3 regions of the Bacillus sp. C-3-6 genome follow, and region 1 is predicted to be linked to each of the others. Evidence: predicted binding sites of a transcription regulator. Region 1 holds the regulator's gene; each other region holds the start of a gene.

Region 1 (9,990 bases):
CGCCTTGCTCATAGATTGAAATAACTGCATCCTCTGGAAGATCGTTAATTAAATCTAATTTTAACTCATCACCAATTTCTTCAAAGCGACGAAGTGCTTCTGCACGTGGTACTTCATGACGAACGATTTCTAAGTTTTCGTTCACGATTTTTTGCATTTCTTTTTCGATTTTCTTGAAGTCTTCAACTGTAATTGCTTCTTCCATATCGATATCGTAATAGAAGCCATTTTCAATTACTGGACCAATGCCAAGCTCAAGCTTAACATCTTTATATAAACGTTTTAACGCTTGTGCTAAAAGGTGGGCTGTTGAATGGCGTAAAATATATAAGCCATCTTCAGAATCTAATGTAATAATAGAAACTGCACCATCTTCTTCGATTGGTGTAACAAGATCGATCATCTCATCGTTTAATTTTCCAGCTACAGCTTTTTTCTTTAAGCCTGGGCTAATAGAAGCTGCGATTTCTTCAGTTGTTACGCCTTTTGGAAACTCCTTCACAGCTCCATCAGGGAAAGTAATTTTAACTACATCTGCCATCACTGGTCACTCCTCTTTTTCTCAAAATAAAAAACACTCATCCCGTAAAAAGGGACGAGTGTTGAATTCGTGGTTCCACCCTTGTTCCAATTAACATAATTGTTAATTGCTCAAGTTCAACATAACGGTGTTGTCCGTTAGCAATTACTAGAAAAACCGTTCACTGCTAAAGTTTAGAGGTGGTAAGTAATAATCCCGTACTAGGAAGCTCACACCCTAAGGCTTCCCTCTCTGAAAATCGTAGAAAACTACTCATGTCCTCATCATGACATTTCGATATATTTCATTTATGTAGGTAATTATATGCTCAAAAACTTAGAAAATCAAGGGCGTTACCTTTATTTTTTAAATTTTTCACATTGCGCTCAAAATCATGTAATCCATGTAATTGGACCCGTTCTTGAAACACATTTCGCAAAGTAATAATCATATTATGGTCTTGTTCTTTCGTATATAAATAAATCTTTTTGGGCGAAATAGAAAGAAGCGGCGCAATTACTTTCGTATCAATATATACATCATTTTGCTTTAATAATTCCTCATCTATATATTGGACCAACTTCTCCTGTTTTAAACGTCTTCCTTTATCATCATAAAAGATAAAGCTTTCATCAAAAATAAGATGCACGCAGGACAAGCGTGATTTACGGCTACTTACTTGTTGCCGAAGCGTCTCAATGAACATTTGGTATTCTTGCTCCATCTTATATTCATCAATTGCCACTTCCGCAAGTTTAGCCACCATTTCCCTATATGTACGAAGACGAAAACGGATATATGATGAAAACGAGAATGAGAGCGGATCACAAAGCCAATTATTTAAAGAAGACTTAATATATGACTCAAATGCGTTACGCGTTAAATCCTGAGCTACACCTTTTCTTCTTCCCTTTAAAATCTCATGTGCCATGTGCAATATTTGATGACACTCTTCTTGTTCTTCATAAAAAAACTTTTCTTTTAAGATCGTATAAATCCACTCATTTTGTTTCACATTCACAATAAAATACACCATTACCGGCAATAAGATCTTTTCAATATAATTTGATTCACGTACTGGTATGTGAATCACCACTTTTTGTTCCTGTAAATACACACTCGTTTCCTTATATAATACTTCCGCTCTTTTCAGCAATTGTCTATATACGTGCATAGCATCATTTTTTTCTTCGAAGCAAATTTCAATCACTTTTGTCCCCCCTTTTATCCCTGCTCTAAAGGACTGTATCTATACGTTACAAATCCTATAAGAGTCCGTCCCGTGGAAGTTCACTCTTAGTAGAATTACATTTCCTATCGTTAGAAAATCCACTCAATATGGCTTGCTAATTTTATATATATTAAGGGAGGGAGAAAAAAATGATACAAGCTACTATGAATTTTTTTATTGTATACTTTACTTATTACTAAAGGGAGGTATCTGAATGTTTGAATATAAATTCGTAAAAGTCGAATTTCATTGGGGGCTCACTCGCTCAAAACTAGCTGAAGACTACCAAGAAATTATTCAAGAACATGCTAGAGATGACTGGAGGTTCGTACAGATTGTTGCCCCTACGATTGGCAGTTCTGGACAACCTGAATATTTCGATCTCATATTTGAAAAGAAAATATCACTATAATACAAAAGAGCAAGCTTCTCAGCTTGCTCTTTTACTTATGACGACGGTTTTTCCCACCAATTGGAATTGGTTTCGCTAAATATTTAATTCGTTCCATAATACGTGCTGCCTTCATTTCTTCAGCCTCACCACGTTGTGTATACGTTAAATGATGTTCCAATTGTTTAAAATCAAAATTAGACGTAAAGAACGTCGGTAAGTTTTCTAACATACGGAATTGCAAGATTGCACCAAGCACATCGTCACGCACAAAGCTCGACATCGCTTCTGCCCCGATATCATCTAACATTAAAACTTGCACGCGTTTAACCGCATCAATCTTTTCGCCAATCGAATTATCTTGAATCGAACTTTTAATTTCACGTAAAAATTCCGGGAAGTATACGAGCATCGAACTTATTTTCTTTCGAGCAAGCTCGTTCGCAATTGCTCCTAAAAGGTACGTTTTTCCTACACCAAATTTACCGTACAAATATAAACCTTGTGCTTTTTTACCTGGTTCATATGTACTTAAAAATTCATTCGCTGCGCCAATTGCATCGATACGTGCATTTAAGTCAGAAGGGTCTAAGTTTTCCATAGTTGCCTGTAAAATATCCGTTGGCATATATACACTTTGAACGAGTTTTTCATATTTCTTTCTCTCGTCATATGCTACTTTTCTAACGCAACGATCGTATTGAATATCAATCATCTTCCCTTGAATAACAAGCTTTGGCTCGTATCCTTGCAGCATATTTTTACATGCACCTAAATCCGGACAATCCACGCAACCTACACTTTGTCCAATATATTCATATAACTTCACAAGACTGCGCTCAATCATAGAAGTCGTTACTTCACCTTTATGTTCGTCTATAAATTCTTTTACACGCGGGTGCGCCATTACTTCTGCCTTTAATACTTCATATCTATTTTTAAAGTTTTCATTTTCCATTAATTTTGTAAATGAATTTTGAATATGCTCCATTTTCTCACCTCAAAGAGCGTTCATTCTCTTCTATTAATCACGCTTATATTTTTTTAACACTTCTTCTAATCGTTTTCGTTCATCTTCTAGCGTACTTGCATCTTTTTCTACACTTACATCTTTCTTCGCCGTTTCTTTCTCTTGTTCTTTCGGCTCTTCTTCCTTAAGCCAATCTGGCACCATTTCTTTTCGTACCGTTTTCTTCGCCGTACGGCCTTTTTTCTTCGTCTCAGCCCACTCTTGATATTGACGGTTCTCTTCTTTCGCTAACGCCATCGCGTCCGCTACTGTACCGACCTTTTTACGTGCCCAATGCCCAGCAATCTTCTCGACATACGTTTTCGCAAGTTTCATATCTGAGCGTAGCATAACGTAATAAATAAGTACATTCACAACTCCTGGTGTCAATTTTTGATTAATCATGACATCTTCAACGATTTGCAAGTCCGCTTTCGTTGCCTCTGCACCACCAGAAATCTCTTTCAATAGTTGTTTTGGCGAGATTTCCTCTAGCTGCTTTATTAACATCTCCTCTTGTGATGAAGGCTCTTTCTCTTTCATCGTACGTGCAGCATGAGGCTGTACTCTTTCACTTAGTACCGGTAATGCTTGACCATTTTCAAATTGATACCAATCGCGCGCTCCTTTTCTAAGCCTTTCCATATCAATTGTTTGCATCTCTGTCACCGCACCAAGAACGATATTTTGCATCGATAACACATCTACACCATACACGTAAGCAAGTGTTATAACGCAGTCTCTTACTTGATCTGTAATCGCCTTTTTAGGAACAAGAGCGGACAATCCATCTACAAATAAAGAGAAATCAAAGAAATCATTCCAAACTTTCGGAGCGTCTCCCTTCTCGTTACTTGGCATAGTTGTCGTTTTTGGAATACGAAGGTCTTCTTGCGCATGCTCAAGCTGTCCTGGATTAAACGAACCAAACACATCATTGAAAGAGCGCGTAACATTTTCATAAGAAGCAAAATCAAATTCTTCTTCTAAGAAATATTGCTTTACTTGATTATATTTTGTCCGACTCAATCGATTGTATAAAAAGATACTTAAAACAATATCATCAAAAAACTGCTTCGGAGATAAAGGTGGTTGCAACTCATATATGAACATTCGAATATCTTTTTCTTTCTTAATATATACCTTCAAAAGCCCAATTGCCTCTAACTTTACTCGTTCCTCATATATTTCAGGAAGTTGCATTTGCATAGTCACCATAAGGGAATGATGTGTATTCTCTTTTCCAAATACACGATCTTGCTCTAGCTCCCCCCATAGTGTCATGTATAAGCTAAAAGCTCTACTACCTATTAACGGCTGATACAACATCGTTAATACTTTTCGGTCGTAATTATGCAGTAGCCCTTTCGCACTTACTTTATAACGATCAATCGGCAATAGCTCCATCCATGACTGTTTTTCCATTCTTGCTTTTCCTTTCTCTCATCCAATCTATCCTCTACTTCATTCCTTCTATCTTCATTATATAAATTCTTAGTGAAAAAGAGCTATTAGCTTTCGCTTCTAGCTCTCTTATCCTATTACTTACGGTATGTAAAGAGAATAAAATACAACTTCTACTCTCTTTCTTTTTGCAGTATATCTTTTAATTCTTCAATAAATACATTTAAATCTTTAAATTGACGATATACAGAAGCAAAACGTACATAAGCAACATCATCAATATCGCGAAGTTCTTCCATAACAATTTCACCAATCATATCACTTTTCACTTCTGATATACCTAAATTACGCAGTTCACGTTCCACGCTTTGTGTTACTTCTTCTAATTGTCTTAAAGATACTGGTCTTTTTTCACACGCTTTAATTAAACCGCGTAAAATCTTTTCTTTATTAAACTCTTCTCGTGTGCCTTCTTTTTTAACAACGATAAGAGGTGACTCTTCTACCCTTTCAAAGGTCGTAAAGCGACTTAAACAACTTTCACACTCTCTTCTTCTTCGAATAGAGCGCCCCTCGTCTACCGGACGCGAATCTAACACTCTTGTACCATTATGAGAACAGGATGGACAACGCAATTCATTCACTCCTTTACACTATACTCTTTATTTTTCTCTACTCAATTCACCTAAAATATATATACAATATTATATAACTCATTCTAACTCTCTTACCACTTTAAGTTTCAGCGCATCACTTTATCATCTCATACTTAAAAATAAGATGGTATATAGGGCACTACCTCATTTGCAAGAGTCCAATGTATTCAACTAACGAGTACGTTATATTTTTCCTTTTTTATAAACTAAAAAAGAGGTGCATTATACACCTCTTTACATTTTAAATCAATTATGTTCTTTTTTAAAGAGCTTTTGTTTCTCTCTGCTTAATTTCGAAGCTACCAGTGCCTCGAGGAAGCTCGATGCTCTCACGCGTTTTCGCGTTTAAACCTTCTGCAATATATTCTGCAGCAACATTTGGATCAATACGATCCCCACAAGTATAAACATCAATACTTGCGTAACCGTGCTCCGGAAAGCTATGAATTGTTAAATGTGATTCTGAGATAATTACTACTCCACTTACACCTTGTGGTGCAAATTTATGGAAAGCAACCTCACGCACTTCAGCACCAGCTCTTAGTGCTGCATCCACAAATAATTGTTCAATATACGGCATGTCATTAAGCTTGTCGAAATCGCAATCCCAAAGTTCAGCGATCACGTGACGACCCATCGTATCCATAGTATCCATTCTACAGTTCCCCCTTGTAAATTTATTCTAACTGTTCGAATTGAAAACTAATTTGCAATTTGGCTTGCTCCACTACCACGGGGGAAAGTTAGTCCAGAGAGGTCCTAACCCTTTAAGTAGTGACTACGTACCTCAGCTCTTAAGTTTACGAGTGTTAGTATACTTTGTTTATTTTCATTTTGCAACAACAGTTTTTTCGATTTTCTGTCATATTTTCCTCTTTACTTTTCCCTAAAAAAAATAAACGATTCACAAATTCAGTAATCACAACGTTTCGTGGTATGTCCACTTTTTAAAATATACTTATATAATTTTTTTCCTTTTCAGAAAAAAATAAAAAAAGAGGGCAAATATTGCCTTGCCCTCTCCTCCCTTATTCACTTAAATGTGTTGTACATTTTCTTGTTTCGCTAACTCTTCAACAACTAACGTTACAAGATCTACAACACGACGAGAGTAGCCCCACTCGTTATCATACCAAGCAAGTACTTTCACTTTACGATCACCCATTACCATTGTAGATAAACCATCGATAATAGCTGAATGTGTATTTGTATTAAAGTCGATAGATACTAAAGGCTCTTCGCTGAATTCTACAATACCTTTTAACGCACCGTTTGCAACAGTTTTGAATGCATCATTAATAGCTTCAACTGTCACATCGCGTTTTACATCTACTACTAAGTCAACAAGAGACACGTTTGGTGTTGGTACACGAAGTGCCATACCATGAAGTTTTCCGTTTAAGTGCGGAAGAACTTTTGCTAGCGCTTTCGCAGCACCTGTCGTTGTCGGAATGATTGATTGTCCGCAAGCACGTGCTCTTCTTAAATCTTTATGTGGGTTATCAATATTTTTTTGGTCATTTGTATAAGCGTGAACTGTCGTCATTAAACCGTTTTCAATTCCAAACTGCTCATCTAACACCTTCACAACAGGCGCTAAACAGTTTGTTGTACAAGATGCATTTGAAATAACAGTATGTTTTGTAATATCTAATTGGTCTTCGTTCACACCAACTACAATTGTTACATCTTCATTTTTACCAGGCGCTGTTAAAATTACTTTTTTCGCTCCAGCTTCAACGTGAAGAATTGCTTTTTCTTTTGAATTAAATTTACCAGTTGCTTCAATTACAACTTCAACACCTAAATCTGTCCAAGGCAATTCCTTTGGATCGCGGTTGTTTAAAAGGCGAATCATTTTTCCATCAACTAATAAGTGATCTTCAAATGCTTCTACTGTTCCGTCAAACTTGCCATGAACTGTATCATATTTAATTAAGTGTGCTAACGTTTCAGATGGATAGCTTGCATTGATTGCTACAATTTCGAATGCGCTTTCTTTTATTGCTTGACGAAATACCATTCTCCCAATACGTCCAAATCCATTAATTGCCACACGAGTCATAATATGTTATCCCCCTTGAATGCGTTATACTATTTATCTCCAATCCCAATAATAGTATAACACAAAAAGGAGATATGTCACTAAGCATTTTCATTAATTTCACAATTTTTTAGTCAATAATGTTCCACTTCTTTAAAATTACCTGCAATTGTGTTTTCGTTCCCATAATTGTGCCATCATTATTTATCACTTCATCTGCATTTTTCACTTTTTCTTCTAACGGCATTTGAGATTGAATACGAGCTGTTGCTTCTTCTTCTGAAAAGTTATTTCGTTTCATTAAACGTTCTAATTGCGTATGCGGCTTAACCGCTACAACTAAAATGCGGTCAACGAGACTTGTTAATTTGCTTTCAAATAAGAGAGGAATATCTAACACAACCGCTTGCATACCTTCTTTTATGTACATTTCCTTTTTCCTATTCATTTCCTCACGCACTGCAGGATGCACAATTTTATTTAACTGCAATCGTTTTTCTTCATTATAGAAAACGATGCTTCCCAATCTTGGACGATCTAGTTCCCCATCTTGTTGTAACACTTCCGCTCCAAACACTTCTACTATTTTGTTATATGCTGGTTTTCCTTGTTCTACAACTTCTCTTGCAATAACATCTGCATCAATAACTGGTATACTTAGCTCACGAAACATTTCTGATACCGTACTTTTTCCGCTTGCAATGCCTCCCGTTAATCCAATTACTACTGTCATAATAATCCTCCTCATAATAAAAGGCGCGAAACCAATGTTCCACGCCCATACTTACATTTTCCAAATTCCAATTATAATCAGTAATACCCCAGGCAGGAATGTAAATTTTTGTAACCACTTCATATTCGATAAAACCGTTCCAAGTTTCATTCCAATAAATAAAAACAAAGAACTCATAATTGCAACTAATATCGCCATCATAGCGGGTGCATACCCTAATAAAGATGCACCAATTCCGGCACCAAATGAGTCTACAGAAAGAGCGATACCAAGAAGCAATGCCTCTCCTGCAGAAATGGTGCCTGATTTATCAAAATCTGCTACAGTCGGTTTCCGTAAAATTTGAATCACTAGCCCTAGCGAGGCAATCTCTAATTTCCAGACCTTCTCCTCTTGCTTCGGTTCTTCTTTTTTTTCACTTCGAAAAAATTGATACAATACCCAAATCCCTATTCCAATAAGAACAAGCCCACCGATACGCGTTGCGATAACAGGTGAAAATACTTTCGCGATCATATGTCCAATTCCCATTGAAACAAGCATAACAGCCGCTGAACACATTCCGATAATTATAATTGATCTTAGTGGAATTCTTACGCTTCTTAAACCATATGTTAGCCCTACACTACAGCTATCTAAGCTTAATGTAAAAGCTAATAAAATAAGAGATAAATAAAGGTACATCGGTAAGCTCCTCCCTTATACATAGCTCTGCTGTATGTATATGACAAATGCCTATCCGATGTTATCTCTTTTCTATATTCTTGGCTGACAAATTGGGCAGTAATGCGTTCCTCGCCCGCCAACAACTGTTTTTTCTAATATCGTACCGCAAGTTACACACGGTTCTCCTTTTTTTCCGTATACATTTAGGAGTTCTTGGAACGAACCAATTTGCCCTTGTGAGTTGATATACGTTCGAATTGTACTTCCGCCACGCTTCACTGCTTCTCCTAGCGTTGTAACCGTAGCCTCATAAATTCGCTCAATTTCTTCTTTTGTCAAAGACGACGCTTCTCGTTCCGGATGAATTTGAGAACGGAATAAAACTTCATCCACATATATATTTCCAAGCCCTACTAAAAGACGCTGATCCAATAGCACAACTTTTATTTTACGATTTGTCTTTTGCAATCTTTCTTGTAAATACTGTGGTGTCAATTCAGCATCAAACGGCTCCGGCCCTAAGTCAGCAAGAGGCATTTTGTTCATCTCTTCACCTTTCTTAAAGAGATGCATCGTACCAAACTTTCTCACATCTTTATAATGTAATTCAGTTCCATCTGTAAATAAGAAACGGACGTGCGTATGTTTATCAATAGGCTCATCCTCTTGATGTAGTAAAAACTTACCTTCCATACGCAAATGTGAAACAATAACATAATTTGTTACATATAGAAGCAAAAACTTTCCTCTTCGCTTTATATTTTCAATCTTCTCGCCTTTTAGCATTTCTTTAAAGATTTCTGCATCATCTGGTCGTTTCACTATTTTTGGATAAGTAACAATAACATCTTCAATCGTTTTTCCTGTTACAAGATTTTCAAGTGTCCGTCTGACGTTTTCAACCTCTGGTAATTCAGGCATTTCATCACTTCCTTATTTTGCGTCGTACCAAGTTGGACCGTAAGAATAATCAACTTTCAGCGGAACTGCGAGTTCAATCGCATGCTCCATTACTTCAGGTACAAGCTGCTCTAATTTTTCAATTTCTTCTTTTGGTGCTTCAAATATTAATTCATCGTGTACTTGCAGAAGAAGACGCGCTTGTAATCCTTCTTCTTCTAAACGATCTGCCATAATAATCATCGCTTTTTTAATAATATCTGCTGCAGTACCTTGAATTGGTGTATTCATCGCTGTACGCTCAGCAAAGCTACGTAAATTGAAATTACGACTCGTAATTTCTGGAATATAACGACGACGATTTAATAATGTAGCCACATATCCTTTTTGTTTCGCATCTTTTACGATGTCCTCCATGTATTCTTGTACACCAGGG
Region 2 (9,990 bases), 2.2 Mb from region 1:
CGAGATGAGCATAAGGTTCGCCTACTAGCATAACAATTTCATCTTTTTTATAACCTAACTTTTCGTATAGTGAATAGGCGCGTGTGTTTTCTAAATTAACAAGTAAAGCGATTTTTTCATGCCCTTTTTCAGTTGCATAGATTTCGGCAGCTTCAATTAATTTAGAACCAATACCTTTTCCACCGTGTGCACTTGAAACTGATAATGTATCAATGTAATACTCATCAAGCTCAGCTTCTTTTTCTAACGTAATCGATTCATCTTTATGTAATTCTCTTAAGTGATGTACAATTGGTGCGTCAAGCTGTGTTGCTTCACTACCGTGATAAGCGACAATAATTCCAACTGCACTCTCGTCTTGTTCATAAATAAAACAGTTTTCGTAGCTCAGACGGTTATTTTCTTTTGAGAACCATGTCTCAAGTCCTAGTAATACTTCTGCTTCAACTGTGCTACCTGTGATTTTTTCAGCAATTTCATGCAGAGCATTATACAATAAAGGAGCTATTGCCATTGCATCTGTCTTTTTTGCTTTCCGAATCATAGTATCCCTCCTAGTTCTATTTGTATATTGTAGCATAGTGGTATGGAACTTTGCATAATTGAATGCCGAAATGTTTGATATAGAGAAGTAGCTATGTTAGTATATGATATTTAGTGGACATATAGTAAAACGATATTGTTTGCGAAATAACGAAAATAAAATCATGGCATAACAACAAGATAAAGTGAAATGTTAATCAGTAAGATTTTTTGTTCATTCCACGACTGATTAGTAGTCAACACCAATCGGACTACCCGCAAATAGCGGGATAATTTTACAGTTGTTGACCTATAGAATATACGATAGAATAAAATATTGCAGAGAGGTGAAATACATGGATAAAGAATTAGCAAATACAATTTTAGATCAGCTGAAAAATGGTGAAATAACGGAGTATGTTGTTACGAAAGATGTATTTTATACGTTCAGAGAAGTTGTTGTAAATAGAGAAGACTTTAAGCATTTCATTGGTAACGCACAGCGAGGCGGGCAAGTGATTTATACATATTCAGAAACGCCACGTTCATAAAGGGGAATTTTGATCAGCAGGGCATCCCTCACTGATTAGTAACCTTCACCAACTGGACGTTTAATGCGGGATAAATAAAAGATAAAGGAGAGGGGAATTATGGGCGATTTTAAACAAGGCATTTTACCACATTGGGATTATATGTGGAAAGATAGAGCCGGCAATAGATTTATGGGAATGGTTATGTATCCAGAGAAACGAAAATGTTCAGCAAAAATGCTTCAGAAAATAAAAAGAGCATATGAAGAAGCGATAGAAATTAAAGTAACTGTACAAGTTCAACATACATATCAGTATGTAGAAGGAATGATTGTATACTTTGATGAAGAGGCTCCTGTATGTACAATGCTTGATAAAGATGAAAATCCACATCACATATTTGTAAAAGATATTTTGCGTATTGAGCACTCTGAATAAACTTTTCATAAATAAATTGAAGTTCCATAATAATAATCTTTTTCTATAATAGTTATCTTTTAGTATGTAACGAGAGACGAAAGTATATGTATAATATATTTAATAAGGTAAATTTGATAAATGTAATCGTTTTTTAGAGCAGATTATCGTTTTATATCTGTTCTTTTTTGCGTGATGCTGGAGAAATATATTTCTTCAGCATCTACCGTTTTATGACAAAATATATTGTTAACTTTTTTAAAAATAAGGTTAAATTCGTTGACAACTTTTTTGAAAAGCACTTTATTGACATGAGTTTTAGAATGTTGTTTCATAGTCATTGTATTGAAAAAAAACGGCTATCATGTCGAAAAGTAAAAGTTAAAAAAAGAAAGAATTTATACATATATCTTGTGTCTTATTTTGAAACGTAATACAATATATAGAGAAATCGAGAACAACATATAGAGAATATAGATTTGAGAGGGAGGGTCGGAAATGTTAGTTGCATATGATTCTATGACAGGAAACGTGAAGCGTTTCATTCACAAATTAAATATGCCGGCCGTTCAAATTGATGAAGATCTAGTAATAGATGAAGACTTTATTCTTATTACGTATACAACAGGTTTTGGCAATGTACCAGAACGTGTTTTAGACTTTTTAGAGCGCAATAATGAAAAATTAAAAGGCGTATCTGCAAGCGGCAATCGTAACTGGGGAGACATGTTCGGTGCAAGTGCTGACAAGATTTCTACTAAATATGAAGTGCCTATTGTATCAAAATTTGAGTTATCTGGAACAAATAACGATGTAGAATATTTTAAGGAAAGGGTGCGGGAGATTGCGACACATTGAACTGAATAATGAAATCACGCAAATGCAGGACGGTTTTTATCAGCTTCATAAAGATAAAGAGGCATTAGAAGTCTTTATGGAAGAAGCTAGAGAGAATACCGTTCCTTTTAATAGCGTGGCAGAGCGAATGGAGTATATGAAAGAACATGATTACTATTACAACGTTCTGGACGAGTATAGCTTGGAGGAAGTAGAGGAAGTATATAACATCGCTTATGGTGAAAACTTCGAGTTCCAATCTTATATGGCAGCATCTAAGTTCTACAAAGATTATGCGTTAAAAACGAATGATCAAAAACAATACTTAGAAAGCTATGAAGATCGTGTAGCAATTGTTTCATTATACTTAGGACGCGGTGATGTTTCGAAGGCAAGACAATTCGCAAGCATGATTGTAAAACAAAACTACCAACCAGCGACACCAACCTTTTTAAATGCGGGAAGAAGCAGAAGAGGAGAAATGGTGTCTTGTTTCTTGTTAGAGATGGACGATAGCTTAAATTCGATCGGCTTTAACATTAATACTGCGATGCAATTATCGAAAATCGGCGGGGGAGTAGCTTTAAACTTATCTAAGCTACGCGCACGTGGTGAGCAAATTAAAGGTATCGACAACGCTGCAAGTGGTGTAGTACCTGTTATGAAATTGCTTGAAGATTCGTTTTCATATGCGAATCAACTTGGCCAACGAAAAGGTGCCGGTGCAGTATATTTAAACATTTTCCATTGGGATATTATTGAATTCCTTGATACAAAAAAAATAAATGCCGATGAGAAGAGTCGTATTCAGTCTCTATCAATCGGAATTATCGTTCCAAGTAAGTTCTTTGAGCTTGCTGAGAAAAACGAACCTTTCCATGTTTTCGCGCCTTATACGGTTTATAAAGAATATGGCAAGCATTTAGATGATATTGACATTGATGAAATGTACGATGAATTAATGAGCAATCCGAAAGTGAAGAAGAAGCCACTAGATATTAGTGCACGTGATATGCTTATTAAAATCGCTATGATTCAGCTTGAGTCTGGTTACCCATACTTAATGTTTAAATCAAATGCAAATAATCAACATCCATTGAAGGATATTGGAACTGTGAAGATGTCGAACTTATGTACAGAAATCTTCCAGCTTCAAGAAACTTCAGAAATAAATGATTACGGTACAGATGACATTATCCGTCGTGATATTAACTGTAACTTAGGATCGTTAAATATCGTAAACGTAATGGAAAATAAAGAAATTCGTGAAGCAGTTCATGCGGGAATGGAAGCTTTAACAGCTGTTTCTGATATGACGATTATTCCGAATGCACCAACTGTGAAAAAAGCAAATGACGAGCTTCATTCAGTTGGACTTGGAGCAATGAACTTACACGGATATTTAGCAAAAAATAAAATCGCTTATGAAAGTGCAGAAGCGAAAGAATTCGCTCGTACATTCTTTATGATGTTAAATTACTATTCTATTGAGAAAAGTATGGAAATCGCTACAGAAAAAGGCGAGACATTTAAAGACTTCGATAAATCTGATTATGCGAATGGCACATACTTCGAAAAGTATGAAACGACAGATTACAGTCCTGTAACTGAAAAAGTTCAGCAACTATTTGAAGGAATTCATATTCCGACAAAAGAAGATTGGACAAGTTTAAAAGAGCAAGTGCAGAAGAATGGTTTATACAACTCATATCGTCTTGCCATTGCTCCAACACAATCAATCAGTTACGTTCAAAATGCAACTTCAAGCGTAATGCCGATCGTAAGTCAAATCGAATCAAGAACATATGCGAACGCGACAACATATTATCCAATGCCGTATTTATCAAAAGATACGTTCTGGTACTATAAATCTTCTTACGATATGAATCAGTTTAAATTAATTGATTTAATCGCAGAAATTCAAGAACATATTGACCAAGGAATTAGTACAATTCTTTACGTTAATAGTGATATTTCAACACGTGAATTAGCACGTTACTACATCTATGCACATAAAAAAGGCTTAAAGAGTCTGTATTATACGAGAACACGTAAACTAAGCGTGGAAGAGTGTGTGGCTTGTACCGTTTAATATAAAAAGTGAGACATGATGAGCAGGGTTTTCTGAACCCTGCTCATGCTTAGTTATCATATTTAGAGAAGGGGCGATTTAATGCGTGCGGTAAACTGGAACAAAAAAGAAGATGATTTTAGTTTAATGTTTTGGAAGCAAAACATCGCTCAGTTTTGGACAGAAGAAGAAATTGCGGTTTCGTCTGACAAAAATACTTGGGTGCAATTATCGAAAGAAGAGCAAATTGCTTATAAGCGTGTATTAGGTGGTTTAACACTTTTAGATACGAAACAAGGTGGCGAAGGAATGCCACTTGTACTTGTTCATCTTGAAAATTTACAAGCGAAAAGTGTATTAGCTTTCATGGGAGCTATGGAAGAAGTACATGCGAAGAGTTACAGTCATATCTTTACAACGTTAGCTACTGAAGAAGAAATTGATGATATTTTTGACTGGGTAGACAATCATCCGTTACTTGAGAAAAAGGCCGGTATTATTACTGGTTACTATCGTCGTTTGTTAAAGCCTGAAGTAACGAAAAAAGAGCTATATATGGCAATGGTAGCAAGTGTGTTCTTAGAAAGTTATTTATTCTATAGTGGATTCTTCTATCCGCTTTACTTAGCTGGTCAAGGAAAACTAACAGCAAGTGGTGAGATTATCAACTTGATAATTCGTGATGAGTCAATACACGGCGTATTCGTCGGTATTTTAGCACAACAAATCTTCGCAGAACTTTCTGCAGAAGAGCAACAAGAAGTGCAAAAAGAAACACAAGAGTTATTAATGGAACTATATGAAATTGAAATGGCCTATACAGAAGAAATTTACACTTCTATCGGTCTTGTAGAAGATGTAAATCGTTTCGTTCGTTACAATGCGAATAAAGGGCTTATGAACTTAGGACTTGAGCCGAAGTTTGAAGAAGAAGAAATTAACCCAATCGTTTTAAATGGTTTACGTACAGATACGAAAAACCATGATTTCTTCTCTGTAAAAGGAAATGGTTACGTAAAAGCAACGAACGTTGAAAAGTTAGCTGACGATGACTTCGTGTTTAACTTTTAATATAGGATTATAAAGAAAAGCTGTCTTATTCATTGATAAGACAGCTTTTCTTTATAATTTTGTTTACATAACACTATTATTTCTATATAGCGATTTATGTTTGGGAAGTTCTATTCGGTTAACGGATAGAACTTTTTGTAATTAAATGGGTATTTACAAACTTTTTGTATCAGTGTATTATTTAACTAGTACACCGATACGAAAGGAGGGAAGAAATGAAAATAGAGTTTTCTCCAAATATACCAATTTACATTCAGGTAATGGAATACATAAAAAAAGAGATCGTAACAGGACATTTATTGCCTGGTGATAAAATTCCCTCTGTCCGTGAATTAGCGAGTGAATTACAAGTGAATCCAAATACGATTCAGCGTACATTTCAAGAGCTAGAACGGGATGGAGTTGTTGTAACACGTAGAGGAATGGGACGGTATGTAACGAATGAAGGGGAGAAAATTATGGAGCTGCGAAAAGAGATGGCGAAAGAATTACTTCATTCTTTTATAGATGGAATGGACAATTTAGGTTTTTCAGAAGAAGAAATTCTTACAATTCTTCGTTCTTCATTACATGATAAGAGGGAGGAGAGCCAATGACAGAGCTATTAAAAATAGAAAACTTATGGAAGAGATACGGATTAAAAGCAGTGATCCGTGAATTAAACATAGAGATTACGGAAGGGAAAATCGTTGGGCTTGTTGGAGATAACGGGAGCGGGAAAACGACGTTATTGAAAATGATTGCAGGCTTGCAACACCCTTCTGAAGGTAGTATCACAATAGACGGTAAAAAGGTAGGATTACAGACGAAAGAAATCGTTTCATTCATGTCCGATAAGCCAGTCTTTGATGATTGGATGACTGTAAAAGACGCTTTATTTTTCTACCGGGATTTTTATAAAGATTTCGATATTCAAAAAGCGGTAGATACGATTACAGAATTTAAAATACCGTTAGAAGAAAAAATTACAGCATTGTCAAAAGGTATGATAGAGAAGCTGCAAATCATTTTAACATTTTCTCGAAAAGCGAAGCTATACGTACTGGATGAGCCATTGGGCGGGATAGATCTTGTTTCTAGAGAACATGTACTTGAGTTAATACTTAAATTTTATCGTGAAGATTGTACGCTACTTATATCGACTCATTTAATAAGAGAAATCGAAAATATATTTGATGAAGTAATCTTTTTGAAAGATGGAGAAATAATATTACATGAAAATGTGGAAGAACTACGATTTCAAAAGGGTAAAGCAGTACATGAGCTGTTTAAGGAGGCCTATGAGAAATGAGTCAGCTTTTTCTTTATCTGTATAATTGTAATAAGAGAAAGATAGCCATTATTTACTTTGGTTTTATTACAGTTTCATTAATTCTTTTATTTAATATGAAAGGAGTTTCAGGAGTTAGAATTTCAGGTAGGCAAGATATAATTATTATTATATTCTTTATCGTACTAGGTATAAATGGATTTGCAATTCTTTTAACAGGTATATCGTCTTTTCGGAAAATGTTAAAAAACTCTATGCTACGTTATACTTCTATTTCAGCAAAAAAGTACATATGTGCAAATATTTTATTCTGTGTACTACTCTTTATGATTTTGCTAGGAATAGGAATCATTTTTCTATACTATTTTTCTTTAAATATTTACAATGGAAAAACTAATTTAGGTATTCAGCAAGCAATACACAGTTTATATAATTATGGAATATTACATCATATGTTATCTATTTTCTTATGGGGACTAGATTTTCTTAATATGCTAGTTTCTATTTATTTTATTATAGTAATTGTAAAACTATTAAATGTGAAATCATCGATGAATAAAGTTGCTTGTTTAGTTTTATTCGTCATTTTTACCGTATTTAATGGAGGAATAACGTATATTTTTCAGCAAATAGAAAAGTATGTGTTTGCTATAAATAATATTGGATTTATAGATCAAAATGGTTTTTTAAATACATCATTTTATTCTGGTACAGAGGTTACAATTTTAAATCTATTTTTTAATTGTTTATTAACAATTATATTACTAGTAGTTACAGGTCACATAGTCGATAAAAAACTAGAAGTCTAAAGGAGGAATCAGCATTGGGAAACGTAGTAGTAAAGTTAGAGAATGTTCGAAAAAGGATTGGTGGAACGGAAATTATTCGTGGTTTATCATTTGAGGTTCGTGAAGGAGAAGTATACGGATTCCTTGGACCGAACGGTAGCGGTAAGACGACGACGATCCGTATGATGACAGGTCTTATTTCAATGACAGAGGGCGATATTACAATTTGTGGACATAGTATTCGCTCGGAGCGTGAAAAGGCACTAGAGCAAATTGGAGCGATTGTAGAAAATCCTGAACTATATGATTATATGACAGGAATGCAAAACTTAAAGCATTTTGCGAACATGGCCATTACTCCAATTAGTAAAGAGCGTATTGCTGAGATTGTAAAGCTTGTTGAATTAGAGCATGCGATTCATAAAAAGGTGAAAACATATTCACTTGGTATGAAACAACGTTTAGGAATTGCACAAGCATTACTTCATCAGCCGAAAATCTTAATTTTAGATGAGCCGACAAATGGATTAGATCCAGCTGGTATTCGCCAAATTCGTGATTATTTACAACGTTTAGCGAAAGAAGAGAATATTGCTGTAATCGTATCAAGTCACTTATTAAGTGAAATTGAATTAATGTGTGATCGCGTTGTTATTATTAAACAAGGTGAGTTTGTACAAGAGTACAACTTACATGAAAAAGTGAAACATGATGAGGCAGTCGTTGTAGCGTTTGAAGTAGATGAAGTTCAGAAAGCAAATGAAATCATTAAAGGTAAAGCAAAAGGGAATATAATTGTAGCATCTGTAACAAAAGACAACATTCCGCAACTTGTAAAAAAACTTGTTCATGCTGATGTGCTTGTATACGGAGTTACTGTTCAAAATAAAACGTTAGAGGATGAGTTCTTAGCGATTACTGGGGGAGTGAAAGCATAATGTTTAAATTAATTCAAAATGAATTTTTAAAGTTGCATGCGAAAAAAGGTATGTATATTTTAATTGGTGTCATTGCGGCACTCGAAATTTTAGGTACTTTAGCAATGTTGAAGTGGGGAAAAGGTGATGAGTTTAAGGGATCATATTTAGATTATGCAAACTCAGAGATTGGCTTAATTGTTTTATTTACAACGATTTTTGGGATTACACTTGCTGCCCGTACTCTTACTGATGAGTTCCAAAAGGGTACAATTAAACAATTGTTAATCCGTCCAAGAAAAAGACTTGCAGTTTTATTTTCTAAATATATTACAGTGTTATTAGCAATGTTATTTATCGTATTAGCTGGTATGCTAATTGCAATGATTATTGGCGGTATTGTAATGGATGGTAGTAAAACAGAATTAACGTTAGGAATCGTAATGAAGTCCACTTTATATCAACTACTTTCACCGTTCTTTTTTGCAACACTTGCATTTTTCCTAGCAAATGTCTTTAGAAAGTCTGTATTACCATTAATTATTACGATGTTCCTATTCTTCTTACAAGGTGCAATTAACATGGTATTAATAATGTTTGCAAAAGGTGTAGCGAAGTTTGTAGTATTCAACCATTTGGATTTAAGAGCTTACGATAGTAATAAATTAATCAATGGTGGAATAGAACCAACATTTACAGAATTTACGTTTACAACTTCATTATTACTTGTAGCTGCATACTTTGTTGTGTTACTTGTAGCATCAAGTGCATTATTCCAAAAACGTGACGTATTATAATAAAAGAAATCCCCGCTTGTAAAAACGGGGATTTTTATTACATAAATTTCACTTGGATTGCAACTTGAAGAACAGCGATATGGTATTTTAAGAGCTATGCTGTTTGAAATGATTTGAGAAAAATAGGAAGGATTTCAACTATATTCATATTATAATTTAGTTATCCTGCTATTTATAGGGAAAGGATTGCCTATAAAGTACTGATTAAAGTTTTATTTTATTTTTACTATCTTTGGGGGTGTTCTATATGCACTATGCATTTTCACGTATAAGGCTACGTAGCTTTTTTGGATGGATGATTATAGGGGTGTTCCTTATAATGATACCATTAGGTCTAGCAAATGTTTCTGAGAATACGATGGAGGTTATTTCACAAATAACTGTATTTTTTGTATTTCCGTTACTTTGGCTATACGTAAAAACAAATAAAAATAATGTTGTATTTAACAGTTTTTTTGATAAGCCAGGACGTTTATCTTGGGGCTTAATTGTATTAGCAACGATAATGGGGATGATTTTTTCAGTTGGCATATCTCAGATTCAATTTTACATATTAGCACATACGTTACCGAATTTCTTAGTTACTATGCTAGAAGACGGAAATGTTATTAATACGAGTAACGTATATATGACGATATTTACTTTCATTTCAGCATGTGTGTTAGCACCTATTATGGAAGAGGTTATTTTTAGGGGATTTTTCTTACAGCGAATGGCTCATAAATGGGGAATTAAAAAAGCTGTAATTATATCTTCAATTATTTTTGGCC
Region 3 (9,990 bases), 920 kb from region 1:
AAATTTGGTCCGTCGTAATATCCCATGTTTTATTTCCCCTCTCTGGTGAATTCGTATTTTCAGTATAGTCACGTTTTGTGTCCTTCTTGTGAACTCATCGTGAAATCCAATTAAAAAAATACTCCTATCTAACATTGTAGACAAGAAAAGTATTTTTTGTACATTCTACCTTCAAAAGAGAGTATAAAATTGCCATTTCCCTAGGCTAAATTACACAAATCGTTCTAGATTATTCTTCAAATTTATAACCAACTCGAATAACAGTACCGATATGCTTCGCTTTATCTCCTAGCTTATTTCGAAGTTTTTTAATATGGGTATCAACCGTTCGGTCATCACCGTAATAGTCATATCCCCATAACTGGTCTAATAAATGTTGACGTGATAACACAATTCCTTTGTTCTCCATTAAATACACAAGAAGTTCAAATTCTTTATGTGTCAATATAATTTCTTCTCCATCTACTAAAACAGTTCTAGATAGACGATTCACTTCTATTCCAGCTAAAGACATAGCATTTTCTTCCGCTACTCCTACCGCACCATCCGCACGTTTCAATAACGTCTTTGCACGAGCTACTAATACTTTCGGGCTAAATGGTTTCGTTACATACTCGTCTGCACCTAATTCGAAACCTAGCAATGTATCATCCTCATCCGAACGTGCTGTCAACATAATAATTGGTACTGCTGATTCTTTTCTAATTCTTCTACAAACAGACCATCCATCTATTTCCGGTAACATAATATCTAACATAATTAAATCAATTTCATGCTCTGCAAATAACTCTAACGCTTTTTTCCCATCTTCTGCTTCGATTACTTCAAAGCCTTCATTACGAAAATAATCACTAACAATTTCACGTAATCTTCTTTCATCTTCAACAAGCAATACTGTTTTGTTCATATAATCTATCCCGCCTTTTTACTCTTTCAATCGAATAATACGTTGATTGGAGCTTCCGCGAAATGGAAGTGTTAAATCTTTTTCCTCAATTTCAAACCTTCCATCGACTAAAACATCCCCATAATGTAACAACTCTATCATATCATTATTTTGAGAACTCTGTATCTCTTCTAACGTATAACCTGTATACATCCATAGGTTTTTTTTCAAATCTTTCACGATTTTTGCTACCTTTTTCACTTCAGCAGCTTGAAAAAATGGATCTCCACCTGAAAATGTTACATCAGTTAATGGATTACTTGCAATCTCTTTCACAATTTCTTCTACTGTCATTTCCATTCCGTTGCAAATATTCCACGATTTCGGATTGTGGCAACCAACGCAACGATGCGGACAGCCCGCAAAAAACACGACTGTCCGCAATCCTTCTCCATCTACTACACTATCATGAATAATATTCATCACTTTCATTTATGTTTCACCCGATCTATCTCTTCACTACGTTTCGCACTATTCCACTTTGACATATCTCCTACAAGATAGCCTGTTATACGGCGAATTCTTTCTATATTAGCCTCATCTTCATTCCCGCAACTTGGACATTCATTCCCAATAACCCCGTGATAACTACAGCACTTACAACGGTCAACAGGATGATTAATTGAACCGTATCCAACGCCATGTTCTGCCATGGCTTGTACAATTTGTTTTAATGCCTTTTTGTTATGCATTGCTGCTCCGTCTAGTTCAATATACGTAATGTGTCCCCCGTTACATAGAGCATGGAACGGACCTTCTAAACGGATTTTATTTATCGCTTGAATGTTATAATAAACTGGAATATGGAATGAATTCGTATAGTAATTATGGTTCGTTATACCGCTAATCACGCCAAATTCTTCTCTATCTTTTTTCACAAACTTCCCTGATAATCCTTCTGCTGGAGTTGCAATTACTGAGAAATTCAGTTGATGTTCTTCTGTCGCTTTATCCATTCTATCTCTCATAAAGGAAATAATTTCATACCCAAGTTTCCATGATTCTTCATCTTCCCCATGATGCTTTCCTGTTAAAGCTACTAAACATTCCGCAAGACCGATAAAACCAATACTTAACGTCCCTTGTTTTAAAATCGAGGCTACGGAGTCTTCAGGATGCAATGTTTCTCCACCACGCCATACACCTTGTGAATATAAAAACTGAAAATCTCTTGCTCGCTTCGTACATTGATACGCAAATCTTTCTAATAGCTGCTTAATTCCTAAATCTAAATAGTAGTTTAGCGCTTCAAAAAATGCTTCTTTTGAACCACTAATTAACGCTAATTTCACTAAATTGATAGACGTAAATGATAAATTCCCTCTACCAATCGCTGTTTCTTCTCCATGTATATTAGACATAACACGGGTACGACATCCCATGTAACATACTTCACTTTCTGGTCTTCCATCATAATGCACTGCATTAAACGGAGCATCTAAAAATGAAAAGTTAGGGAATAATCGCTCTGCAGTTGTCTCTAATGCTAATTCAAATAAATCGTAATTCGGATCACTTTCTTCAAAATTCACACCTTTTTTCATCTTGAAAATTTGAATTGGAAAAATTGGTGTCTCTCCTTTACCAAGTCCAGCTTGTGTTGCTTTTAATAGTTGTTTAATTAACATTCTTCCTTCTTTTGATGTATCTGTTCCGTAATTAATAGAAATAAACGGTACTTGTCCTCCGCCCCTACTATGCATACTATTCGAATTATGAACGAAAGCCTCACACGCTTGATACGTATCATTTTCCGTTTCTTTCCATGCAAATTCTTCTATTTGTTCTTTCGTAAGCGGATATGATTGTAATCGTTTTTTATGTCTCTCAATTGTTTTTCGTACATAAGGTGCTAAATCAATATCAAAGAGTGCAAACGATTGACCGCCATGCTGCATATTTTGATTCGCTTGAAAAATAATAGACGAAAGAGCCAATGCACTTTTAATGTCTTGTGGTTGTCTCATATGTCCATGTCCAGTATGAAAACCGTTAGCAAGCATTTGCGCTAACGGAATTTGCGAACAAGTCGTCGTTCCTGTCGCATAAAAATCTAAATCATGTGGATATAATATATTTTCATTTATCGCTTTTTTCACTTGATCTGACAATAAACTCTCAACAGCATAATATTTTGCACTCTCAGATGCGAACGTTCCCATTACACCCATTGGAGAGCGGCCGTCTACATTTGCATTTTCTTGCATTAAATCTTGTTCATTGCCGTGGACTATCGTCTCGAACACTTTCATTAATTCTTCTCCACGTGTATTATTTTGTAACATTTATAACCCTCCACCAATATGTTGTTGTCTTTTGATTAAAATGTTACTACATATAGTCTTGCTGTTTCTGTGAGAAATGTAACATTACTGTGAAATTTTTTTCACGAAATAATGAATTTTTCATTTACAAAAAAGAAATGTGCTCTTTACAAATGTATGGTACAATATACGGGAAAAACTCTTTTTACCCTTTATCAACACATTTGAATAAAGGAGACTGAACTTATGGTTACTACATATCTTTTATTTATCGTTGCCTACTTGCTTGGCTCGATTCCATTTGCACTAGTTGTTGGAAAAATTGGCTACGGAATCGATATTCGTGAGCACGGGAGCGGTAATCTAGGCGGAACAAACACATTCCGTACATTAGGGAAAAAAGCAGGTTTTACCGTTACAATTGCTGACATTTTAAAAGGGACATTAGCAACAAGTCTACCAATGATTTTCGGATTAGATATTCACCCACTATGGTTCGGGTTAGCGGCTGTTCTTGGACATGTCTACCCGATCTTCGCGAAATTCCGTGGTGGTAAAGCAGTTGCAACTTCTGCTGGGGTGCTATTATGCTATTCACCAGTTGTTTTTGCAATATTGGCTGTTGTATTTTTCACCCTTTTATTTACAACAAGATACGTATCACTTTCTTCTATGGTAACAGCAGTTGTTGCTGTTATTGCATCCATTGTTAGCGGGGATAAAATCTTCATTATTGCGATGTGTTTATTAGCAGGTATGGTTATTTATAAACACCGTGCAAATATCGGACGAATTATAAATAAAACTGAACCAAAAGCAAACTTTTCAAAAAAGCAAAAATAAGATCGTAACCCACATAACGCAAAAAGAAAACGTGAAGCATATTAATAGCGTCTTTTTGCGTTATTTTTTATACTAAAGAAAAGCAACATAATTTGGAGGAACTATACATGAATCTTTCCGTAACAAAAGAAGCAGCACAATGGTATAAAAATGAATTAAACTTACAATCAAATGAAACACTACGCTTTTTCGTACAATACGGTGGTTGCAGTACTGTGCAAAAAGGACTTTCTTTAGGTATTCGTAAAGATGATCCTGCACATCCTGCTGTTCAAATTCAAGAAGAAGGTATTAACTTCTTTATTGAAGGCGATGATGAATGGTTCTTCGATGGACATAATTTATCTGTTACACTTAACGAAGGTGACGACTTCCCACAATTTAATTATGAAAAATAAAAAAACGTGGCTTCTGCCACGCTTTTTTATTTTTTCTTAATTTCCTCATATTTCGCATACCACTCAGGATATAACTTTTTAAATGATACAGGGCGGAACCCTTCTTTTTTCGCACAAATATTCGTCGTACTTGCAGTAATACAAAGTTCACCATCACCATTATATATTTCATATCCATATACAACGCGAAGTGGGCTCACAGTATCTACCCATGTTTTTACGATTGCTTTTTCTCCGTAACGCATCGCTTTACGGTATGAAATTTGTAAATCTAACACAGGAGAAATAATTCCTTCTTTCTCCATTTCAACATATGAAAAACCTAAATCTTGTATAAGTTTCGTGCGACCTAACTCAAGCCACACTAAGTAGTTTGAATGGTAAACAACACCCATTTGATCTGTTTCCGCATAACGGATTTCAACTTCATGTTCTGCTACAAACATATGTATATTCGCCTTCTTTCACTTCTGCTACCTTGCATACATTTAATCATAATACAGTGACATCAAAAATAAAATAAAAATAGTGAATCTTTTCCCGAAAGGAGCCAGCATATGATTCAAATTGTAACTGTTCGTAGTGGTGATAGCGTATATAGCTTGGCATCAAAATATGGATCAACACCTGACGAAATAGTAAAAGACAATGGATTAAATCCAGCTGAAACACTCGTTGTTGGTCAGGCACTTATCGTTAATACGAAAGGGAATAATTATTATGTACAGCCCGGTGACAGCCTATATCGAATTTCTCAAACATATAATGTCCCCCTCGCTAGTTTAGCTAAAGTTAATAATTTATCTTTAAAATCTATTCTCCATGTCGGACAACAATTATACGTACCAAAAGGCACAAAACGAGCTGTAGAATCCATCGCTTATTTACAACCTTCAACTATACCTATTAAAGAGAGTTTAGTTAATGCTACACGTGCCATTAATCCATTTTTAACATACTTAGCTTATTTTAGTTTTGAGGCAAAAAGAGATGGCACATTAAAAGAACCTACTGAAACAGCTAAAATCGCTAATATTGCAACGCAAGGTAAAACAATCCCTATGCTCGTTATTACAAATATTGAAAATGGTAATTTCAGTGCCGATCTAACATCGGTTATTTTACGCGACGCAACGATTCAAAATAAATTTATTACTAACATTTTGCAAACAGCTGAAAAATATGGCATGCGAGACATTCATTTCGATTTCGAAAGTGTAGCACCTGAAGACCGCGAGGCGTATAATCGCTTTTTACGAAATGTAAAAACACGCTTACCTAGTGGGTACACATTGAGCACAACTCTCGTACCGAAAACAAGTTCCAATCAAAAGGGCAAATTTTTCGAAGCTCATGATTATAAAGCGCAAGGGCAAATTGTTGATTTCGTCGTCATTATGACCTATGACTGGGGATGGCAGGGCGGGCCACCGATGGCGATTTCTCCTATCGGTCCAGTGAAAGAAGTACTTCAATATGCAAAATCTCAAATGCCTCCACAAAAAATTATGATGGGGCAAAATTTATACGGGTTTGATTGGAAGCTTCCATTTAAACAAGGAAATCCACCTGCAAAAGCAATTAGCTCCGTCGCAGCTGTTGCACTAGCTCGTAAATATAATGTTCCTATTCGTTATGATTTCACAGCCCAAGCTCCTCATTTTAATTATTTTGATGAAAACGGTGTACAACACGAAGTTTGGTTTGAAGATTCACGGTCTGTTCAAAGTAAATTCAATTTAATGAAAGAACAAGGTATAGGTGGTATTAGTTACTGGAAAATCGGTTTACCATTCCCGCAAAATTGGCGTTTACTCGTTGAAAATTTTACGATTACGAAAAAGGGCTGACAAAAGTCAGCCCTTTTTTTCATATTACTGCTAAAAACTCATCTTTCATTTCCTCACAAAAAAGAAGAATGATAACATTCTCCTTTTTAACCGTTATCAACAATCGGTTGTTTACCTGTTTGATCTTGCATTTGTTTCCCTTTATTTCCACCAGCTTTTTTCGATTGTGTTCCAATATGATTTGGTGCAAAGTCTTTTGAATTTTTTTTCGGATTACCCATTACTATCGCCTCCTTAACACTAGTATCGTACTAGTGTTAAGAATTATTCAGCTTGCTTAAAAAGTTTCATTTCATAACGTTTTTCGATGCGCTCTTCAATGCGATCAATTGCATCACGATCGCTTAATAATTGTTGTTTATTTTCATTTACAAGTTCTTCAAACGATTTACGGCGACTTCTTCTCATGTTGTTCACCCTCTCCTTCGCTTTCTTATTACATAGTATGAGCAAACGAAAAACTCTTTAATCAGATTTGTAAGAAAATTTTATGTTTTAGTACTCCTAAAAAAACTCCGTGTACAATATATTGCAACACTTACGAAATCTAGACACATATCAAAACACCTAAAGCATCCGCTGCAATTCACTTAGTACTTTTTACATATTTCAACAATCCGTTACCATTTCATCCATATCTTAATTCGAAAAATATTTTGACTTCCGAGCAAATATCCCTCGATTACTATTGGCTTTAGTTGTAATATCCTTACCGTATGCAATCCATCCTTTTTCATATATTAATTTAGTTCGTGCATTACGTATTGCTTCTTCAGTACGAGCTATACGTAAATTAATGTATGCTTTTTCTAATTTTTCCCTTCTAATTTTTTTAGACATATTTTTATAAAGTGTTCAAAATACAACAGATCGACTATTTCTGTTTATTGAACACATGAAATATACAAACTATAATAACAAATATAAATAACCAACACTATGTTGGTTAAAAAATAGGAGGTACAAAAATGAAAAACCAAGTATCAATAGTAGTTGAACATGAATTGAATAACGTAACACCAGAAATGATTGACTGGTGGTGGGATAATATCGATAACTCTGAACGATATAAACTATGGCACCCAGAAGAACATGTTGATTTTAAATGGTTAGTTGATCCTAAAGTGCATGGGCATGTAGGAGCCATATCAGCTTCAATTGAATCTGCTGGGGATGGACTAGAATTCCCGCTAAGAATTAGATGGGAAGACCCTAAAGATTGTCCTATAAATACACATTACAGTCATGTTTTAATGGGTTCATGTTTAGATGATCATGACGATGTAATTTCACAAGTAATACATCAATATGAAAAATTCGAGAACGGTACAGTAATGACTTCTACATTCATTTTCCCGAAAGGGTTACCACCATTTATTAATCTAAGTGGTTTATATAAACACAATGTAGAAGAAATGAGTGAGTTCAGTAATTTTTTACCAGAACTATTCAAAGAAAATTTGTAAGGTAACTAAACAAATTTTCTTTGAATAAGTGACTAACTAGAAAACAAATTAGCCCCCATCATTTTAGATATGACTAAAATGATGGGGGCTTTCAATATCAAACCAACCACATTACTTATGCTCAGTAATGTACTCTGCTCTTAAAATGAAAAACATCTCCGTCAAATTTACATACTTAGTATGCGAATTCAGAAGATGTTTTTTCCTGTACCACAATTCGGGTTCACTTCAAAATAGCACACGGAGTTTTTATACCATAACGTTTAAATACTCTTTCAACTTTTCATCTGCATTCATTTCATTTTCTTTATAATCATGAAGCGCCTGTAATACAAAATCATACTGTTCTAAAATATAACTTTCTAATTTCATAACATCCTCTAAGCTATTCAGCATAATTCTCGTATTACCAGCTTCACTATTTAACGCTGGTTCACATGTTAAGCTTGTACATATTTCTTTCACATCATCTTCTAATATCTCTGTTAATACATATTTCTTTCGCCCTTTTACCTTTAATCTCATAACTGGATAAAAAGCTTTTATATCTAAATAACTTCCTACATGCATACAACGTAGCCATTTTACATTACGTTTATTACGTTCAAGCATTTCTTTCACCGCTTCGTATACTACGGTTTCATCGAGTAAGACCTTATTTACTTTTCTCTGTCCTTCTTCTTCAATAGCTGCACACTTTTGATAAACAGCAGCACATGTAATACAATCGTCAAATGCATTATGGGAGCTTAAACGAATTCCAAGCATTCTTTTTAACGTTTCAAGTTTATGATTAGGCGCATGCTTCATGTATTTCTTTGCTAAAAATACAGTATCAATTACTTTATTTGTAGGTTCGGGCAGCCCAAGCATATTTACATTACTTTTCAAAAAGCGCATATCAAAAGAAGCGTTATGGGCGACAATAACATTTGTATGTAAAAATGCTAAAAATAAAGGTAACACTTCTTCAATCGTCGGCGCATCTGAAACACGATAATTAGTAATACCCGTTAAACTCGTTATTCGGTCCGGAATTGGACGTTCTGGATTCACATAGGAAACAAATTGATCTACTAGTTCATGATTACGATATTTCACTGCTGCAACTTGAATAATTTTATCATTATAAGGGTTAAATCCTGTTGTTTCAAAATCAATTACAACATAATCTAACGGTAAGGATATATTCCCCACTCCATACACTCCTTTATCTCTTAACAATTATATTTCTTTTATCATATCATGAAGCTTTCACTACTTGAAAAAGAAAAGGCAGAAATGGCTACTTTCCATCTCTACCTTTTCACCATTACTTTAATTTCGCAATCCTTTTTTCCATCTCTTTTTGCGTCATCGGCCCAATAAACTTATCTTGAATGACACCTTTTGTATCTATAAAGTACGAAGTTGGGATCGTAATTACTTTATACGCTGTCGTTACATCAATGTTCTTGTCCAATAAAACAGGAAAAGTAATTCCTTTTTCTTTAGCAAAATTACTTACCTTTTCTTCCCCCCCACCTTTTTCTGAAGGCGTATAGTTGATTGCTAAAATTTCTACGTTTTCTTTATGTTCTTTATAGAAAGCCTCCATATCAGGCATTTCTTGCTGACATGGTCCACACCACGTAGCCCAAAAGTTTAAAATTACTTTCTTTCCTTTTAAATCCGATAACTTTACATTTGTCCCATCTAACTTAGTTAACTCAAAGTCTGGTGCACTCTTCCCTATCTCAATACCATTCCTTGCGATAATCTCTTTCATCGCAGCTTCACTTTTTTCTTGCTTTCCTTGTACCGCCTGCTCTTTATTACCAAACTGTTCATAAGCTGCATATCCCGCTAAACAAAGTAACACTACAATAATCGTAAGCTTCCGCCACATTTTATATCACCCTAACGTATTTATCTTCTTTTAACACATTCATCAAAATGCTATATACCTTATTTTAGCTTATACGGACAAGCTTGGAAATATTCAGAGTCGAAATAATTAGAATATTCTTATTCAATGTGTGATTTTTTCCTTTTTATCATATAATTAGAAAAACAGATGAAATGTTGTTTATCTTCTTATGGGCCCATTCACCTTTTTACTTTCGTACTTATATAAACTTCAACAAAAGGGGGATTTTTTATGAATTCATTCGAAAAAATAACATTATATATTCTTAGTTTTCTTTTATATCCAATCGGTATTATTACATGGATCATTTCACT

What was found. Region 1 encodes NrdR, which represses ribonucleotide reductase genes. Its sites were predicted from a motif close to AACACNATATATNGTGTT; they were not measured.
Region 2: a site for NrdR is predicted at 1,902-1,919, ahead of nrdI (class Ib ribonucleoside-diphosphate reductase assembly flavoprotein NrdI). Genes of this name have one in related genera too.
Region 3: a site for NrdR is predicted at 3,274-3,291, ahead of ACW0JX_RS17425 (anaerobic ribonucleoside triphosphate reductase). Genes of this name have one in related genera too.

Annotation. Positions count from the first base shown of each region.
Region 1 covers NZ_CM137247.1:4,337,525-4,347,514, forward strand. The annotation lists gene thrS (threonine--tRNA ligase) at 1-541, opposite strand, end outside; T-box leader at 589-817, opposite strand; gene ytxC (putative sporulation protein YtxC) at 849-1,730, opposite strand; gene ACW0JX_RS22275 (DUF4177 domain-containing protein) at 1,966-2,163, shown strand; gene dnaI (primosomal protein DnaI) at 2,195-3,133, opposite strand; gene ACW0JX_RS22285 (replication initiation and membrane attachment family protein) at 3,167-4,576, opposite strand; gene nrdR (transcriptional regulator NrdR) at 4,729-5,190, opposite strand; gene speD (adenosylmethionine decarboxylase) at 5,474-5,857, opposite strand; gene ACW0JX_RS22300 (glyceraldehyde-3-phosphate dehydrogenase) at 6,248-7,276, opposite strand; gene coaE (dephospho-CoA kinase) at 7,386-7,988, opposite strand; gene ytaF (sporulation membrane protein YtaF) at 8,040-8,672, opposite strand; gene mutM (DNA-formamidopyrimidine glycosylase) at 8,745-9,575, opposite strand; gene polA (DNA polymerase I) at 9,588-9,990, opposite strand, start outside.
Region 2 covers NZ_CM137247.1:1,339,898-1,349,887, forward strand. The annotation lists gene ACW0JX_RS06890 (GNAT family N-acetyltransferase) at 1-544, opposite strand, end outside; gene ACW0JX_RS06895 (hypothetical protein) at 879-1,073, shown strand; gene ACW0JX_RS06900 (hypothetical protein) at 1,173-1,490, shown strand; gene nrdI (class Ib ribonucleoside-diphosphate reductase assembly flavoprotein NrdI) at 1,968-2,327, shown strand; gene nrdE (class 1b ribonucleoside-diphosphate reductase subunit alpha) at 2,314-4,398, shown strand; gene nrdF (class 1b ribonucleoside-diphosphate reductase subunit beta) at 4,480-5,448, shown strand; gene ACW0JX_RS06920 (GntR family transcriptional regulator) at 5,664-6,044, shown strand; gene ACW0JX_RS06925 (ABC transporter ATP-binding protein) at 6,041-6,739, shown strand; gene ACW0JX_RS06930 (ABC transporter permease) at 6,736-7,527, shown strand; gene ACW0JX_RS06935 (ABC transporter ATP-binding protein) at 7,542-8,444, shown strand; gene ACW0JX_RS06940 (ABC transporter permease) at 8,444-9,220, shown strand; gene ACW0JX_RS06945 (CPBP family intramembrane glutamic endopeptidase) at 9,468-9,990, shown strand, end outside.
Region 3 covers NZ_CM137247.1:3,415,644-3,425,633, forward strand. The annotation lists gene ACW0JX_RS17410 (S1C family serine protease) at 1-26, opposite strand, end outside; gene ACW0JX_RS17415 (response regulator transcription factor) at 230-907, opposite strand; gene nrdG (anaerobic ribonucleoside-triphosphate reductase activating protein) at 926-1,378, opposite strand; gene ACW0JX_RS17425 (anaerobic ribonucleoside triphosphate reductase) at 1,375-3,231, opposite strand; gene plsY (glycerol-3-phosphate 1-O-acyltransferase PlsY) at 3,457-4,053, shown strand; gene ACW0JX_RS17435 (HesB/YadR/YfhF family protein) at 4,161-4,451, shown strand; gene ACW0JX_RS17440 (acyl-CoA thioesterase) at 4,478-4,897, opposite strand; gene ACW0JX_RS17445 (glycosyl hydrolase family 18 protein) at 5,009-6,301, shown strand; gene sspN (acid-soluble spore protein SspN) at 6,388-6,522, opposite strand; gene ACW0JX_RS17455 (FbpB family small basic protein) at 6,566-6,709, opposite strand; gene ACW0JX_RS17460 (DAPG hydrolase family protein) at 7,270-7,767, shown strand; gene ACW0JX_RS17465 (3'-5' exonuclease) at 8,017-8,964, opposite strand; gene ACW0JX_RS17470 (TlpA family protein disulfide reductase) at 9,080-9,655, opposite strand; gene ACW0JX_RS17475 (hypothetical protein) at 9,908-9,990, shown strand, end outside.